4 regions of the Propionispora hippei DSM 15287 genome follow, and region 3 is predicted to be linked to each of the others. Evidence: riboswitches for the same ligand, from Rfam matches in the RefSeq annotation. Region 3 holds a riboswitch; each other region holds the start of a gene.
What was found. Region 3 has a riboswitch for cyclic di-GMP ahead of F3H20_RS17395 (V4R domain-containing protein). Riboswitches for the same ligand answer to the same signal wherever they lie in the genome.
Positions count from the first base shown of each region.

Region 1 (4,436 bases), on a different contig from region 3:
ATGGTAAAATCATCAATAGCTCAAGCTTCTACTAACTCCAGATTTTGCAATCCAACATAATACTTCCCCCCTACCAGCCCTTCCCGCCCGCGCAAAACATAACAATTTCCGTTTTTATTAAAGGATGGTGTCAAATCCCAAGAAAAAGGATATTATCCATCGCCTGTGCTTCTTCATCTTTAATTTCTTTCTTGGCAGCCAGCAAGATTTGTTTATCATCTGAATTGCTAAAAATAATATCAGTATCTTCTTCCGCTATATATCCGCTAAGAAATTCTTGGTCATAGACCGAAAAAACTTCACCGGAACTTTGAACAGCTTTCATGACCGGACAATCATCAGAACCATCCGCAAATATTTCTATTGCCGTTATCGTCTTTTGTTCAAAGAAGCAGGACCCATACCAACGTATTTCCCCCTGTTTCTTTACTAACTGATAATAAAACGACATGTTGGACCTTGTTTTCTTTTCAAATAAAATCAGACTGCTCATTTTCTTTTTCGTCATAAATTAGCGCTATCGTTTGCTCTCTACCTTTTACTTTATTATATAAAAAGCTAAACCCTTCACAAAAAGTAATGATCAACATCAAGAAAAAAAGAAATACCAAAGGAAAAACCATCTGCATCCCTATAATTTCTTGAAATCGCAGCCCAACATACGCCGCTAAGGGATAGGATAACCAGGTCAATTTTAAAGCAATGACACCACATACCCAAACTTTAGAAGACAAAAAAATCCTCCTCTATTCTTCACTCATCAAAATTAATGAATAATATCTTACTAATGAATGTATATGTTAATAAAATTAAATGCAGCGTGTGCTAAGATTGCCCCCCATAAAGAATTTGATTTTTTAAACACGTAACCAAACATGATCCCACCTATAAAATTATCCAACCAAACAATAGCATTTCCAGGCCTGTATAATGCTATCTCTACTAAAGTAACGACTATATTAGCAATCCAGAAGGGCATGAGCTTCATAAGTTTTTGTAAAATCACCCCTCTGTATAATATTTCATCCATAAGACTTGATATTATGATTCCTTTAGTCCATTGATTTAAAAAAATAAAAGAACCATAATTCACCATCTGCTCTCGATTTATTCTTATTAAGTGAATTGCAAATTCAATAGCAATAAAAGTTACTAATACTATTAAACCTCTCTTGTTAATGTTATTGAATTTTAAATAATTAATATCAACTTTTTCTATAAATTTTAAATAATAAAAAATAGGTAATCCTGTAAAAACAATTTGGCTCACCCCATAATTATGGAGAATCCAGACAAAACTTTTTTGATCAAGAAAAAGAAAAATCATTGCAAGACTGTACACAGTCCATATCCCATATACAAAAAAAACAAAAAATATCAGACCTTTCCATTCTCTTTTACGTTCCAATTCATTGGTCATGACTAATTTCTCCACTCTTTTTTAAAGTTAAAGATTTCTAAAACTGCATACTACATTTCCATAAATGAAAACCGCCCCTCTCTAAAAAGAAATGGGCGGTTACACTACCATCTCCAGGCAGACCAAGTGTCCAGATACAGCCTACCGTTCTTCGCTTCCATATCATATAATTCTTTGAAATTGATTTGAAACTATCCCATTACAAAATTTCTACGTATTCCATTATATTCCTTTGTTGGATTTAACTTCATTTTATTATCTTTTTTACATTTTTCTGCAAAAAATGACAATAAGGCCTTGATTACGATTTATTGCGTGTCGTAGCCAAGACCTTATTGTTCTTTAACTAAATGCCTAATTATGACAAAAATCATTTCTTTTGAAAGAGCACATTCCTTGATATATCCAAAGACTAATCTAATAAACCAAACAAAAAAATATTATATAATCTATCTTCATACTATTATCTGGAAATTATTTTTAATATAATATTGCTTAGTAAAAATAAAAAGGAGAATGCACGTGGATTCTTTATTACATCAGGCTCTTACCAATATTATTTGCAACTGGGAATACCAAGTGGAAACCTGTGATAAGCTCTTTCCTACATCAGGAGATTACGCAATCGTCTACAGCAAACTAACCGGTTTGAGACAAGCCCCGGACCAATTGGAATTCGCTGGTTTGATTACCTATGAGAATGGTCGTTGGAAAATCAATGATAATATTTGACTACGGTAACAATAAATAAGGCCCTGTCTGCGACTTCAATGTAATGTCGTAGACAGGGCCTTATTTTTATTTAATCAATGTTCAGCAATCAGGACGAAAGTCTTTCCTTCTGAAAGAACCCGTCCGCCGCCCGGTAGGAGGAGCGCACCAGGGGGCCGCTGGCGGCGTGGAGGAAGCCGAAGCTTTCCGCCAGTTCCCGGTAGTGCACGAATTGTTCGGGTGCGACATATTCTTTGATGGCAATATGCTGAGCTGACGGTGCCAGATATTGCCCTACGGTCAGGAAGTCACAGCCAATAGATCGAAGATCGGCCAGAACAGCAGCCACTTGAGCCGGGGTTTCCCCCAACCCAACCATAATGCCCGATTTGGTCTTAATGTGAGGGGCTTGGCGTTTCACATAGTCCAATACGGCCAGAGACCGTTGATAGTTAGCCTGCGGGCGAACCTCGCTATAGAGGGCAGGCACGGTCTCCACATTATGGTTAATGACTTCCGGCCGGGCGGCAATGACCGTATCCAGTGCCGCTTCGTTACCTTGCAGATCGGGAATTAATACTTCAATCAGCGTGCCGGGTGAAATTCGCCGGATGGCCTCAATCGTACGGGCAAAATGCTCGGCACCGCCATCCGGTAAGTCATCACGGGTTACCGAAGTGATAACTGCATACTGCAGACCCAGCCGTTTTATCATGTGGGCTACCCGTTCGGGTTCTCCCGCATCCACCGGCTGCACCTGGCCCTTTTGCACGGCACAGAAACGGCACTGCCGCGTACACTGGCTGCCCAGAATCATAAAGGTAGCTGTGCGGCTGGCATAGCACTCCCCCATATTCGGGCAATGTGCACCGGAGCAAACGGTATTTAGAGCCAGTTCATCCAGCATACCGTGAACCTCGCTGGCATTTTGGTTACTGGCGACCCGTCCTTTAAGCCAGGATGGCGGACGGGTATCGCCCAGCCAGCGGCCATCGGTTTCTGTCACGGCAGCAATCTGAAAAACCGCTTGGAAATGAGCGATCAGACGGCTGCGCACTTCCTGCATAGCAGGAGCTGCTCCCAGCAGTTTTTCCATGCTGGTTACGCCCCGGCCTCGAATGCCGCAGGGAGTAATAAAGGAAAAGTACGATAAATCGGCGTCTATATTCAAGGCAAACCCATGAAAACTGAGCCAGTTGCGCGCCCCGATCCCGATGGCGCAAATTTTGTCCTCACCAACCCACACACCGGTATATTTCTCATCCCGTCCGGCGATGATGCCGAAATCGGCCAGCGTGCGAATGATCACTTCCTCCAGGTTGTGAACATAGGCATGGACATCCTTACCGTAACGCTTCAGATCAAGCAGTGGATAGCCTACCAACTGACCCGGCCCGTGATAGGTAACATCGCCGCCCCGGTCCACATGATATACTTCACACTGTTTTTCTTTAAGCGTCAGGCTGTCGACTAGTATATGCCCATCCACGCCACTCCGCCCGACCGTAATGACCGGCGGATGCTCCAGCAGCACTAACACATCCTCGTCAGCTTTGCCTTGCCGCCGCGCTTTGGTATAGCTCTCCTGGAACTGCCAGGCATGTTGGTAAGGAGTCAGACCCCAGTTCAGTACAAGCATGGTTTACCCTCCTATTCAGGGCGTGTCTTAAAACTATCCGAAACGCTCCATGACGTTGCTTTTTGCGCCATACTTCGTTAAATTTTCTTGAAATAGGAACCGCTATTTCTACAAAAATTTGCCTCGTCTGGCACAAAAATCACTCGCCATGGGTCATTCCGTTAGTTCTAAGACACACCCTACAACCGCTTATTTCCAGTGAATCCCCTGTCCCATCGCTACATGAGCCGCTTCCATCAGGGCTTCGGAAAGCGTCGGATGGGGGTGGATAGCGTGGCCCAGTTCTTCCAGCGTTGCTTCCAGCGACTGCGCCAGTACGCCTTCCGATACCAGATCGGTGGCATGGGGTCCGACAATATGGACACCCAGTATTTCGCCATACTTGGCATCGCAAACTACTTTGACAAAGCCTTCGGTATCGCCGTAGGCCATCGCTTTACCGCTGGCCTTAAAGGGGAATTTACCTACTTTAATATCCTGATATTTTTCCTTCGCTTCCGCTTCGCTGATGCCGACCCAGGCTACTTCCGGACTGGTGTAGATGCAGGAAGGAATGATTTTATCCGAGTAATGAGAGTTCATGTCGGCAGCGTTTTCGGCAGCCACAATGCCTTGGGCTGAAGCCACATGAGCCAATTGAATCTTGCTGGCAATGTCGCCGATAGC
Region 1 covers NZ_FQZD01000018.1:58,814-63,249, reverse strand. The annotation lists gene F3H20_RS11650 (hypothetical protein) at 131-493, opposite strand; gene F3H20_RS11645 (hypothetical protein) at 471-734, opposite strand; gene F3H20_RS11640 (CPBP family intramembrane glutamic endopeptidase) at 785-1,420, opposite strand; cyclic di-GMP riboswitch class II at 1,505-1,588, opposite strand; gene F3H20_RS11635 (hypothetical protein) at 1,943-2,152, shown strand; gene lipA (lipoyl synthase) at 2,241-3,770, opposite strand; gene lpdA (dihydrolipoyl dehydrogenase) at 3,960-4,436, opposite strand, start outside.
Region 1: linked by a shared signal. The riboswitch ahead of F3H20_RS11640 (CPBP family intramembrane glutamic endopeptidase) and the one ahead of F3H20_RS17395 (V4R domain-containing protein) in region 3 are both predicted to bind cyclic di-GMP.

Region 2 (4,436 bases), on a different contig from region 3:
AAAGCGCTCATGGGACTGCAAGCCAAAACAGCCCGGGTGGTGCGGAACGGCAAAGAAGAGGAGATCCCTATTGACCTTGTACAGGTCGGTGATGTCTTAGCCGTCCGGCCGGGAGAGAAAATTCCCGTTGACGGCGTGGTGGTGGAAGGCACATCAACGGTTGATGAATCCATGCTGACCGGGGAAAGTTTGCCAGTTGAGAAAACGGTCGGCGATGCAGTGACCGGTGCGACTCTGAACCGGGTGGGGGCCTTTAAGTTTAAGGCCGCCCGGATTGGCAAAGATACGGCTTTGGCTCAGATTGTGCGCATTGTGGAAGAGGCCCAGGGGTCAAAGGCGCCGATTCAGCGGTTTGCCGACGTGGTTTCCGGTTATTTTGTACCGGTAGTAGTGGGGCTTGCCGTGCTTACCTTTCTCGTTTGGTATGTGATCGTCGATGCCGGTAATTTTTCACGGGCCTTAGTCAATTTTACCGCGGTACTGGTTATTGCCTGCCCCTGCGCTTTAGGGTTGGCAACGCCGACCTCGATTATGGTAGGGACCGGCAAAGGGGCTGAAAACGGCATACTGATCAAGGGTGCCGAGCATTTGGAACATGCCCACCGGATTACCACGCTGGTTTTGGATAAAACGGGGACGATTACCAAGGGTGAGCCGGAAGTAACCGATTTTACTAATTTGTCCGGTATGGCTGAGGCTGAACTATTGTCGCTGGCTGGGGGCGCGGAAAAAAACTCCGAGCATCCCCTGGCGCAGGCTATTGTCAGCTATAGCCAAAAACAGGCTGCATTGCTGAGTGAACCTGCAACGTTCACGGCGATTCCCGGTCATGGGGTTGAGGCTGTGGTCGCCGGCAAACGCATTCTGCTGGGGACCCGGAAGCTGCTGCAAGAGCAGAATATTGACTTTGCCGGGCATATTCCGGCCATCGAAGCGATGGAGCAGCAGGGAAAGACTGTCATGCTGATGGCGGTCGAGGAAGAACTGGCCGGGTTGTTTGCCGTTGCCGATACGGTGAAACCGCGGTCGGTGGAGGCCATAGCCCAACTGCAGGCGCTGGGGATCGAGGTTTGGATGCTTACCGGCGACAACGAACGGACAGCCAGAGCCATTGCGGGGAGCGTGGGAATCACCCATGTTTTGGCGGAAGTTCTGCCTGAAGATAAAGCGCGAAAAGTAAAGGAACTGAAAGGTCAGGGGAAGATTGTTGCCATGGCCGGTGACGGTATTAACGACGCCCCGGCTTTAGCAACCGCCGATGTGGGGTTTGCTGTTGGAACAGGAACCGATGTGGCCATTGAGGCCGCCGATGTTACCTTAATGAACAGTGAACTGACCGGTATTGTGGCTGCTATACGGTTAAGCAAAGCGACGATGAAAAACATCAAGCAAAATCTGTTCTGGGCCCTTGTCTATAACTCCTTGGGCATCCCGCTGGCTGCCGCCGGCTATCTGTCGCCGGTCATCGCCGGAGCGGCGATGGCCTTCAGTTCGGTTTCGGTTGTGACCAATGCGCTGCGTTTGAGAAATTTTGAACCCTATCATAAGGCTGAGCTTATAAAATAAAACAGAGACTATTCTTTAAATGATAAAACTTATTTAAAGAATAGTCTTTTCTTATATTTGCAGGGCTGCATTACTTATTTTTGAACAGTTTTTTATATAGCGTAATAAATTCTAGATATAAAGCGTTTTTTGGGCAAAATAGGTGAGTTATGAATAATTTTCAAGGTATTTCTTGACAATTTAAATTTTTTTATTATAATGAAGCTTATGTTGTTAGAGGAAAATAATACAAGATATGGCAAACTTGATGAAAATCAAGGTCGCAAAGCTATGGGTCTAAGTACAGTTTTGTATATGACTGCCAAGTTGCTGATGTAACTTGGCAGTCATTTTTTTGTGTTTTTTAAAAGGGATGAATTTGACTGGTTGAAAAAAATAATAAACTATACTTTCGTATAGTGTCAAATTTGTAAACCTTTACTATAGTTACAAATGCTTTTGCGCAGTTATCATAACAATTTTCCATAAATCTTATTGCAATGACAGACATAATAGTTAGTTTTCATTTTATCTATTATCTATCTTGGATTTCTATAAAACTATTTGAAAACATAACCTAGGGGGGAGAAATGGATTGGGCAAGGGAAGTACCTTAATTTACAGCCTGCTAATAGTTATGGGCGGCATTTTTTTCTTTTGTACGGTAAGAAATGAAGTGGTGGCAGCAGATATTCAATATAAAAAAGAAATGGTCTTATTGATTGAAGAAATCAGCAACTATGCGAAAAAGAAAAATCCTTATTTTCAGGTAATCGGCAATGGCGGACTGGATTTATACCGTCAGGAAAATCTTGATGATGCGTTGATCAAAAGATTACTTAATCATCTTGATGGAGTTTTAGTGGAGGGGCGGGCTTATACCTGGGGAAAAACGGAGGATGATCAGGCGATGCATACTATGCCGACAACTCCTGACGCTAAAGATTTTATTGACTCCTCGTTAAGTTTGCCTGTAGCCAATCATCTACCGGTTTTTATCGTGGACTATTGCCAGGATCATAACCAGATTGATGATGCATATCGGGAGAATCGTGCGAAAGGGTATATTTCTTTTATCGGAAGCCCTGATCTTAATACCATTCCTTCTTATCCACGGGATTTGCCGTGGGAATTTAACAAAAAAATTAGTCGTCTTGATCAGGTGCACAGCTTTCTAATTTTGTTGAATCCCGGAAATTTCAAAAGCAAGGAAGAGTATCTGCGTAAGCTGCGCAATACGAATTGCGACTTGCTGATTATCGACCGTTATTTTGATAATCAACCGTTGTCCAGTGCCGACGTGGCTTCGCTTCGTGTAAGGAAAAACGGCACTTCCCGGCTGGTATTTGCTTATCTAAGCATTGGTGAAGCGGAAAACTATCGGCCTTATTGGCAGGCGTCCTGGTCAACATCCCCTCCCGCCTGGATTGCGGAAGAAAATCCTGATTGGCAGGGGAATTTTAAGGTGAAATATTGGACTAAAGAGTGGAAAAAGGTTTTATTCGGTTCTCCTCGGACTTTACTTGATGAGATTGTAAAAGATGGCTTTAGTGGTGTTTTTTTAGATGTCATTGATGCATACGACTATTTCGAGAACAAGCAAGTCATGTAATTTTTGTATATTTTCTCAGCGTGGTAGTGCAAACAATTGCAGTTTGTTTATTATCAAATATTGGAGGAACAGCAATGAACATACTAATCACTGGCGGTTGTGGTTTTATCGGATCACATGTTGCCGAACGTTTTTTTAAAGAAGGCCACAAAATTTGTATTATTGATAATCTTTCTACCGGGACGAAAGCCAATCTCAGTGTTGACTATGATTTTTATCAGCTTAATGTAACGGATAAAAACTGCGAGGAGGTTTTCCGCACGAATAACATCGATTGTGTTATTCATCTTGCGGCGCAAGTCGACGTTGCCGTTTCCAATGCGGATGCTTATCTGGATAGTGAATCCAATATACTTGGCTTAATCAACATGCTGGACCTGGCTCGCAAATACAAAGTAAGGAAATTTTTATTTGCTTCATCGGCAGCCGTATATGGGAATACTGAGGATTTGCCTATTATTGAAAATACAGAGCTCCAGCCTGTATCTGTTTATGGAATGAATAAACAGGTAGGGGAATATTACTGCCGGCAGTGGTCTGAACTGTATGGACTGAAAACAGTCATATTACGGTTTGCCAATGTCTATGGCCCGCGTCAAGGTCTTGCCGGCGAAGCCGGAGTCGTATCTATTTTTATGCAGCGCATGCTGGAAGAAAAAGAAGTGGTCGTTTATGGCGATGGCACACAGACTCGTGATTATATTTTTGTGGAAGATGTGGCCGATGCCGTTTTCCGGGCCGCCACTAGTAAAGTAACCTCGCAAATCATGAACGTAGCAACAAATACGGAAACCAGCTTGGCAGATGTAATCGCTGCGTTGGGAGACATGCATGCTATTAAAGGCGTGCGCTTTGCCGAACGGCGAACCGGTGAGGTGGCTCATTCAAGACTGGATAATTTTCTTGTCAGACAGGAGTTGGGCTGGCAGCAGAAATACTCTTTGCGTGAGGGGCTTGCAAAAACTTACACGTGGTATCAAGCTCATTGGACGGAGCAAGCCACTGCGGCCGCCATTGACATGCCAAGCAACAGTTTTTCCCGGTGGCGGCCCCATATAGAGAATTCAGGCATGTTTATTCTGATGCTCCTATTTAGTTGGAACAGCCTATATGGAGGAACGATTGATTACCGCCTTGGCCTTGATTACAACTATATTTACATTGGGCTTATGGGCATTTTATATGGCAAAAAGCAATCTTTGCCGGCCGTAGCTTTTTCAGCGGTTCTTTTTATTGGCACGGCACTGGCACGGGGCGGGGATTTTGTATCCATCATGTA
Region 2 covers NZ_FQZD01000011.1:129,015-133,450, forward strand. The annotation lists gene F3H20_RS08205 (heavy metal translocating P-type ATPase) at 1-1,566, shown strand, start outside; cyclic di-GMP riboswitch class I at 1,794-1,880, shown strand; gene F3H20_RS08210 (endo alpha-1,4 polygalactosaminidase) at 2,141-3,157, shown strand; gene F3H20_RS08215 (NAD-dependent epimerase/dehydratase family protein) at 3,232-4,436, shown strand, end outside.
Region 2: linked by a shared signal. The riboswitch ahead of F3H20_RS08210 (endo alpha-1,4 polygalactosaminidase) and the one ahead of F3H20_RS17395 (V4R domain-containing protein) in region 3 are both predicted to bind cyclic di-GMP.

Region 3 (4,436 bases):
CTGTTTACCAATCCGTACCGAAGTCTTCGCATTGTTTAACCGGTTAGCTAAGCCTGACCAACCTTCTACATAGTTTCCAATCCCCGCTGTAACATGAATATTCCGGACATAGGCACCGATATAAGCTACATAACTTTCCGCCAGTTCGGTTTCCCGTTCTTTATGGTTGGGACATGAAGCAAAATCACTAAGGACTACAATACCAATGTCTGTCTCCCAGGCAATCGTATTATTCTTCTTATTTAATATATCGATCAAGAAATCTACGAGCTGCTGCTTATGGTAATGATGATCGGCTGTATCAGACACTCCCGGTATAGTATCTACTTCGAAAAACAATAAAGAAAAATCTTTGGGAATATGAAGCTTGTTTTTTTCACTATACTCCTGCAGCTCCAGATCATTTATATCATTCCGGACAGCCAGTTTATTAAAAAACTCACTTCTCTTTTTTCTTTCATACGCCTGATATAGCAGACTCTCATTTCTTTTTCTTTCACTAATATTACGGGTAACACCAATATAGCCAATATGGGCACCCGCCTGATCCCGGGCAATGCTTATGGAAGATTCAAGCCAGATCACTTTCCGGTCTTTTCGCAGTTGTTCCTCTTCCACAATGAACGGTACTTTACTGCTGTGCCATTGAATGTTGTCAGTCGTGATCTTCTGAAAAGCATTCCACAAAAAGGTAAGTGTCGTTTGCTCCGAATTTTCCCCCTCTAGTTCAACTGCTGCAAACCCTAACAATTTCTCAACCGAGGGACTTATATATCGGATAATGCCGCCGGTATCCAACAGCCAGATTACGTCCCCCGTATTTTCAGCAATAAATTTATATTTTCGTTCACTTTCCCGAATGATTTCCTGTTGTTTTTCAAGCTCTGCAATATAGCGTCGCTCATTTTCTGCCGCATCTTTTAAACCAAGCACCATGCTATTAAACGCAATGGAAAAGTCTCCCATAAAATCAACCCGTTGGCTATAATCACCGGAAGCAACCATCCCTGTTTGCCAAGTCAAATGGCGCAGATTGGACTGCAGGGCCTTTAACGCACCCGGCCAATATCCGCGTAAGTTTATTGTAGAAGACAAATCACCTTTAGCAAGTGTATCAGTAAAGGATCTAAGCAAGAGAAGCTCGTTTTTCAGCTTGACAAACTCCGGATGTTTTCCCGCGCAGGCAGAATCACCGTTTGTCACGTCTTTTCCCTTTATCACCTGATATAACTCTCTCAGTATTTCATTGATTTCTTCTTCCATTTCTTTACGCACGTGGATATCCCTCTCTAAAACCAAAGATTCACTTCACGGATATTTCAGCAGTGAACCGGCAAGTCCTGTCACCTGTACACCAACAGTCAATCTCCTTAACACTATACTGCTTGCCGGTAAACCCTTCCAGAAGCCCGGCAATAAAACCTTCATCATAAACGCATACTTCATAATCCAATTCCGGCAATCCGGAACAATCCAAGTCCTCGGAAATGCTCATTACATATTTTCCGTTTTCATGATCAGCCGATTCAACCCGTAGAATTCCGATTTTCTTATCCGCCAGGGCTGTTTGTATTGCCTGAATAAAACTGTTGAAATCTTTTACATCCCTAATAACGTTCTGGTAGAATTGTTTTCCCGCCAGCAACCCTGACTCATAGAACAAGGTATCGACCATTTCCGTTCCGTAATGTTTCTCAAGCACATCGCGAAAACAAAACTGCATAAGTCTGTATACATCAGTGCTAACCATCGGCCCCAGGTTCGGCCTGCCGGCAGCAAGATCGCCAAGCAATTCCCATTGAAATTCATATTTTCGCTTCATAACAAGACTCCTCTTTTTGTTTGACTACCATGCAAGCACGCTCGGATTAGCTGCGCTTGAAAGCTAACTTCAACACTTAACACCTCAAATAAATTGTTTATTACTAAAAAAAAATCGCCAAAACCTATTTGCGGCTTGGCAATCATTTATACCGTCCTTTGGTATAGTTAGATCCATAGCTTTGCGTCCTTGTCTTTCGACAAGTTTGCCAAAAAATCCTTCGTTTTTTTACAAATTCTACATAAATTTTACATTTCTAGACTGACTATCACTTTTCCTTCTGTCCTTGGCAAAAAAACATATTTTTCGGCCATAATCTATTTTTTATTTTAAGCACGGCTCACAGTATACAATCTCCATCGGGATTCCTCTGCTATCTCCTACCGGCCGTTGAGGAATAGTAGAAAAACCATACTGCATACCAAGCCGGCCAATAACCGACAATACCATGGCATCTATAAAATCATCCAGTAATTGTTTGGGATAACGGTTTTCGATTTCAGTCATGGCCTGTCCGGCTTGTATAAAATACTCTGAAAGCAACTGTGTTCTCTCTTTAAGTCCCTCTGGGAAGGTTTTCTTGCTCACCAGCGGTTTATTACCGTTTAATATAGCAAAACCGAACTCTGGATGCGATTCCCGCAGTCGGCCGATGTATTGAGGCTGCTCCAGTAAAAATTGATCCACCTCGCGAATCTTTGGCGTAAACCCCAGTGACTGTTCGGACAGACTTTTTTGAAGAACCTGCAAATTGCAAGCCTTGGCGCTCTGCTTGTCCCTGGCGTAAACGGCCTGACGGCAGGGAGTATTAAACACACTGGATGCCTTTCCCGGCAGCCTACTCCTTAATTTCTGATCCGGTCTAGCCGCATTCTGCTGACTGGTTTCCGGTAACCCAATCGGGATGTCGATAAGCAGACATTCGGCAGCGTCATGCTCTGCCATCAGTTGGGTAATATCCGGATAATCGGCAAAACCATACCGGCCGGACAGGTCGTGCCAAAACACTGCCCAGCCCCGATATTTTCCCACTCGTTTGCAACTGTCAATACCTACCCAGCAGGTACCGCCCATTCTTGCTTCCATTTCTGTATTTCCTTCCATAAAAAATATCATTGTTAATACAATGATATACAGGACCGCTTATGATTTGCAAGGAATAACAGTAGCACAATAGCCGATATTGGGTATAGGAAAATAAGGAGATCCTTCCTTTTCTTTATACGCAACTCTTATATAGGGTATCAATGTTTTATCTTTACAGTACGCTGAACCGAAGGATGTACGTCCGGTCATTCGAGAATTGAATTTTTCCTCAATAATCGCGATTCCCCTGTTCACCAGCGTATTGTCAAGCCATCTACCAACCAACCCGGTAATATCTGTTTCAACGACGATATCACTTGCAAACACATTAAAGGTTCGTCTTAGCGTTGGGCATACCTCAAAAGGGCAACTATACAAATAGGATGTTAACGAACAAAATTCCTGCAGCAGTGGATAAATGGCAAACTGCCTTGTTTCCTGTAACTTATCGGTTTTAAACAAGACCAACCTAGCAGCCAATAAAGAAATATTGTCTGGAATCATATCCATATTAAAAAAGAGGTAACTATAATACACATATCTTCCCTGGCTCCCGATAAAAATTTTGTTTCTTTTTATATTTTTCAAAGGAGTTTTACTTGATAAAGTAAGACTTTTACTGGCTGGAATATTGACAACTGCCATACCAACAGCCCCTTCTTCAATGCATCGGCGAACCTGCAGCAGTAATCCCATAATCGAACAACATGTTTCTATGTAGAGAGTTTGAGGATATCCTCAACTCTCCCCAACCTATGGAGTATTCAGAAAAGCTATCCCCACATGCAAGTTAGCGACATTATAAGTTTCACCATCAATTGACATATCGAAAGTGACTGAAGCCTGGGCCGCCAGTGTGGCAACCGCTTGTGTCCAGACATATTCTGTGTCGGCCCCTACATAGATGGCAGTAACGATAAAATTGGCCAATGCTGCACCACCGCTGGCGTTATTGTTGGTAATTGTTATTTCTACAAGTGACCCTTCATTGCTGCTGCTAATTGAATATGCGGCAGGCGAATTAATCAGAGACGGCATATTTTTTCCTCCTTTTTTCTAACTATATTACATAATATGTATCACTTGCCAAGAAGGAAACATAACTGACCGCTTATTTCCAAGAAAGAGAATGACTCACTGCAATTATCCTGCGTTCGCTTGCGCCTATTCTAGATATTGTTTAATGCCTCAGGCATCGCCAGCCTCGTTATTGGTCTTAGTCACATAGGTCGTATGCGCTTTTTATATAAATGTAAATATCTATACCACTAGTACATTTTATTATTTATTTACTCAAAAAACCTATAAAAAGGGCAGAAAACTCCGTTTCATCACCATAGCCGCCTTTAGCTGGCAAAAAAAACAGGCTTCTAGGGATTCTCGCTGTATGAACTATCCCTAAAGGTCTGTAGCTTCTCCTGTTATCTTATAACAAACAAAAAACCCATCCCGTTTATAGGAATGAGTTTATGTACTGATAACTTACCGGTTATTTACCGGTATCAACCGTTGCAAAACCGCGTGACGG
Region 3 covers NZ_FQZD01000045.1:10,696-15,131, forward strand. The annotation lists gene F3H20_RS17390 (PAS domain S-box protein) at 1-1,275, opposite strand, end outside; gene F3H20_RS17395 (V4R domain-containing protein) at 1,304-1,822, opposite strand; cyclic di-GMP riboswitch class I at 1,949-2,042, opposite strand; gene F3H20_RS17400 (DUF429 domain-containing protein) at 2,147-2,908, opposite strand; gene F3H20_RS17405 (DNRLRE domain-containing protein) at 2,966-3,553, opposite strand; gene F3H20_RS17410 (hypothetical protein) at 3,662-3,946, opposite strand; gene F3H20_RS17415 (hypothetical protein) at 4,398-4,436, opposite strand, start outside.

Region 4 (4,436 bases), on a different contig from region 3:
CGCTGCCGTCAGGAAGTATTGGAAAACGGGTATATGGGTCATACGCAGCGCATCGGGGTGGCTTGGTCAGAGGATTTGAAGCTGTGGCATAAGTATGAGTATAATCCGGTCTTGTCGGTCGGCGGCAGCGAGTATTATGAAAATCAGGCGGAGGCCTACAATCGCCACGAAGGCTGCCGGGACCCCTTTGTTATTTTAGACGAAACGGGCGGCACCTACTATATGTTTTTTACGGCAAGGGACAAGCGGGGTGAACCGCGCAGCCGTGGCTGCATCGGCCGGGCCAGGTCAAAGGATTTACTGAATTGGGAGCTGCTCCCGCCGGCCGCTTCCCCTCATACTTTTGTCGATATGGAGGTCCCCACGCTGCACCGGCACCAGGGTAAATGGTATTTATTGTTTGCCGTGAAAAAAGATTGGTACAGTCCGGCCCATCAGCAGGCTATTTTACCTGCAAAGCCGCAGACCGGTGAACTCTACCTCGTTGCCGACCGTCTGGACGGTCAGTTTGAGCCAATGGCTACGGACAATGTGATTAGTGGGACGGCGGATGGACTTTATACGGGACGGATTGTAAAAGACACGAAGGAACAAGATGTGTTCTTAGCCTGGGGCGTTGGTCCCGATGAAGGCTTTGCCGCGACCGAGGCTTCATACCGTCTGTCGCTTCCCAGACGGGTTCTATACGATGAACAAGGCAAAATGATGTTGGAAAAGTAGTCGGGTAGTTGGGGTGCTGCCGCTATGGATAACAAGGAGATTTCGCTGGTACTGCCGGCAAATTTTCCTTGTTTTTTAGTTCGGCAGACAGGATGCGGGACTGTGACAGAAGGACTATAGCCGAATTGGTCGAATAGGAGAGTGAAATATTTTATTTGTATGAGAAAGGATTAGTATGAATCAGAAAAAATTAATGAAGGCGGCGGTGATTGCCGCCATTTATGTAGTACTTTCGGTGGTATTTCAGCCTATTTCCTATGGTGTCATCCAATTCCGGATTGCCGAGGCGCTTACCGTGCTACCTATTTTGTATGGGGAAGCGGTGTGGGGGCTGTTTGTCGGCTGCCTGCTGGCTAATATGATTGGCGGCGCCGGAGTCATGGATGTGGTCTTTGGCAGTCTGGCCACACTGGCAGCAGCCTGGCTGACACGGCGCTTTAAAGAAAGCAAGGCCGCCTATATCTTCCCGGTGATCATTAATGCCGTCGTGGTCGGTGCTTATTTGGCTTATCTGTTTGACATGCCTTATTGGTCGGTGTTTGGCTCTGTCTTTATCGGTGAGGCCGTGGTCATTGGAACACTGGGGGTAATTTTGATTAAAGCCGCCCAAAGGATTCAGTAATTTGCCGTTGATGAATCGAGCTAGTTAGACTATAGTTGAATAAATGAAAAATATTTGCTATATTTGTGCAGTAAATGGATAGCATCGGCTGGCAAGAGCTAGCGGAATTGGGCAAACTTGTCAAAAATACAGGGAACCAAAGCCAGGGGTCTAAAACATTTTTGTTATGAAAGCCGGGTTGCAAAGTACGAAAGCTTTGTAATCCGGCTTTTTTTGTCTGTTGCAGTAAATGTTTGTCAATGGAAGAATAAAAATCCTGTTGACATAAATCGGAACACTTGTTAGAATGACTAATGTATTTATCTTGAATAAATGGGCTTTCATAGGAATTTAACCTGTTTAATACATATTGATAATGGTATATATATAGCGGGCAAACTTGTCGAAAGGCGGGGACGCAAAGCTCAGGGTCTAAAACATTTTTGTTATGACAGCCGGGTTGCAAAGTGTCAAGAACTTTGTAATTCGGTTGTTTTTTGTTTTTGAAGGTGCATTTTGCCGGTGCCAGGTGGGCGGGATGGGAAACACGCACTTCGATCGTGAAAGCGAAAGATAAAAGCTATTGTTAGGGGAGTGTACATGAGGATCAAGCAAGTATTGGCATTACTTACTTTAGTGTTTTTTTTGGGAAGTGCGGTGTGTTATACATCTGTTATGGCAAAAGAGGAACCGCTACCGGACACGCTTGGGCAATCAACTGAAATGTCCTACCAGAACCGGGATGCGGCACGGGAATATGCGGTTACTTTAGCAAGGGGCGGAGAGTATCGGCCGGCTTTGGCGATACTGGAAAATTTAATGGTTGACCATGAGACGGAAGCGGATATTGTATTCGATTATACCGTCGTTGCAGTTTGGGCCGGAGAATATACAAAAGCGGTTCAGTTGTATGAGGAACGAATAAAGTCGTTCCCGGCCGTACCTGATTATGTGAGAATCAACGTGGCTCAGGCGTATTTCAAGACCGGCCATTTTAACGACGCCTGGCAGCTATATCATCAATCGGCTATGACAGGAAATAGGAAGGCTCGGTTGTGGGAAGCGGAAAGTCTGGTACATACGGGGAGTTTTGATGAAGCGGAGCGTATTTATTCGATCCTGCTGGAAGAACAACCTGACAACTTAGCTGCTTACAGTGGCAAGGCTAATATATTACTGGCACGCGGTGATGCAGACGGGGCGGCTAAGTTAATAGAAACTGCCCTAGCTTCTGTCGATGGATGGAATGACCCGGCATTAAAAGCTTCTCTGCTAACGTTGCGTGGCGAGATGGCGGCTCAATTTATTAGACATGATGCGTACCGGCAGGCTATTGTACTGTTACGGCCTACAATCCGTGATAAAAGTGCGACGGTTCAGATGCAATGTGACTACGTGCTGGCATTGTTTTTGTACGGTGATTATACAACTGCAGTTAAAGAAGGGACGCAGCTATGGCCCAATTACCGGGAGATTCCTGCCTATGGACGGCGCGCGCTGGCGGACTCTTATTTGCGGCTCTATCTGCCCCAACAGGCCATAGGTATTTATTGCAGCATTTTAGAGCAGGGGGAAAGCTTACCCAGCGATAGGCACAGCCTGGCTTATGCGTACATGCTGACAGGCTCTAAGGAAAAACAGGCGATGGTATTGTATCGGGAACTTATCAATATGGCTGCAGAACAGGCTATGGTCATTACCGGGGATGCCGATTCATTTTTTGCAATGGGACGGTACGAGGCGGGGAAAAAGCTGTACCAGGCCATAATCCATACCTATCCCGATTATGCGGCGTTTCGCCAGCAGTTTGCTGCGGTACTTTATCGCCAGGGGCTGATCAGAGAAGCTTACGAACAATATCTGTCGTTGGCTGCTTTGCCGGGGACACAACCTGCCGCCAATAGCGGGATTGTTAATACGGCTGTGCCGGGAGGCGATTATTATTCTGCCAGGCAGGCCGTGACAGGTTTGGACAGGTATAGTGCGAATCCAATGACGGCTCAGGCGCTGAGGACCTTTGAAGAACGCTGGCAGGGCAGCCTGGCTGTTAACGCTACCGGCAGCAGAGATTATAAAGGAAATAAGGATCATCGCCTACAATTGACCGGCGAACAGCGGGTGACAGACCGGGTGGACATATTGGCAGGAATCGGCAGTACATGGATTTCTGACGGCCAGGGAGAAACCGTATTAAGAACAAACTCTGTTGGCGGACGATACACCGACATGAAACATATGGTACAGTTGTGGCTGGATCAGGGTCGTACTCACGGCAGGCTGGATGGGTATCACCTGACCACGAGTCGCTATTTTGGTGAACAAAGCAGAGTTGATTTTAGTATAAACCGCACACCGGTAATGGATGCAGAGGCACTGCCCAGTCATATGATGGCGACAGAGTATCAACTGGCGTATAACCGGCAAATTGGACTTAAAGACAATCTGTCTGTCATGATGGCAGCCGCAAATTATTCGGACCGCAACCGGCGGCACGATATAAACCTGGACTGGGACCATGTGATGGTTGATACCGGAGCAAAACAACTGTCTTGGTTTGGTTATGCCGACAGAACAGGCTTTAAAAAACAGATGATTGATGGGGTGGAGCCGGTTTACGAAAGTCCCCGTTGCCGGGAAGCCTATGGTCTTGGCCTTCGTCAGCGCTGGAATTTTACCAAGCATTATTGGGAAACTTCCTTTGAGATAGGAGTAGGGCGTGATCGGCCGGAGCCGATGGATACCAGTACTTCGCTTCGGACCGAGTATGGTTATCATATTTCCCGTAATCAGGCACTTACTGTTAGTGTAGAATATGGATTGCGTACCGGTTATTCAACCGGTACAGGCGGAAAACCGCAGTTTTCTGACCGCCAATACAATGTGAGCTACCAGCTTTCCTGGTAGGCAGGGGGAGTTATGGCTATTATGAACAAAAAAATTACTGGTGTCCTTGTTTTTTGCATGCTAATTCTGTTGATTTGCCCTCCTTCCCTGGCTAATGCCAAGGCGGTTCTTGTATTGTGTTATCATAATGTAACCGACCAACCGGGGCAGGATATATATGCTGTAACACCGGCAAATTTAAAAAGTCATTTGACGTATTTAAAAGAACAGG
Region 4 covers NZ_FQZD01000011.1:115,246-119,681, forward strand. The annotation lists gene F3H20_RS08150 (glycoside hydrolase family 68 protein) at 1-720, shown strand, start outside; gene F3H20_RS08155 (QueT transporter family protein) at 896-1,342, shown strand; cyclic di-GMP riboswitch class I at 1,443-1,528, shown strand; cyclic di-GMP riboswitch class I at 1,705-1,789, shown strand; gene F3H20_RS08160 (tetratricopeptide repeat protein) at 1,922-4,225, shown strand; gene pgaB (poly-beta-1,6-N-acetyl-D-glucosamine N-deacetylase PgaB) at 4,247-4,436, shown strand, end outside.
Region 4: linked by a shared signal. The riboswitch ahead of F3H20_RS08160 (tetratricopeptide repeat protein) and the one ahead of F3H20_RS17395 (V4R domain-containing protein) in region 3 are both predicted to bind cyclic di-GMP.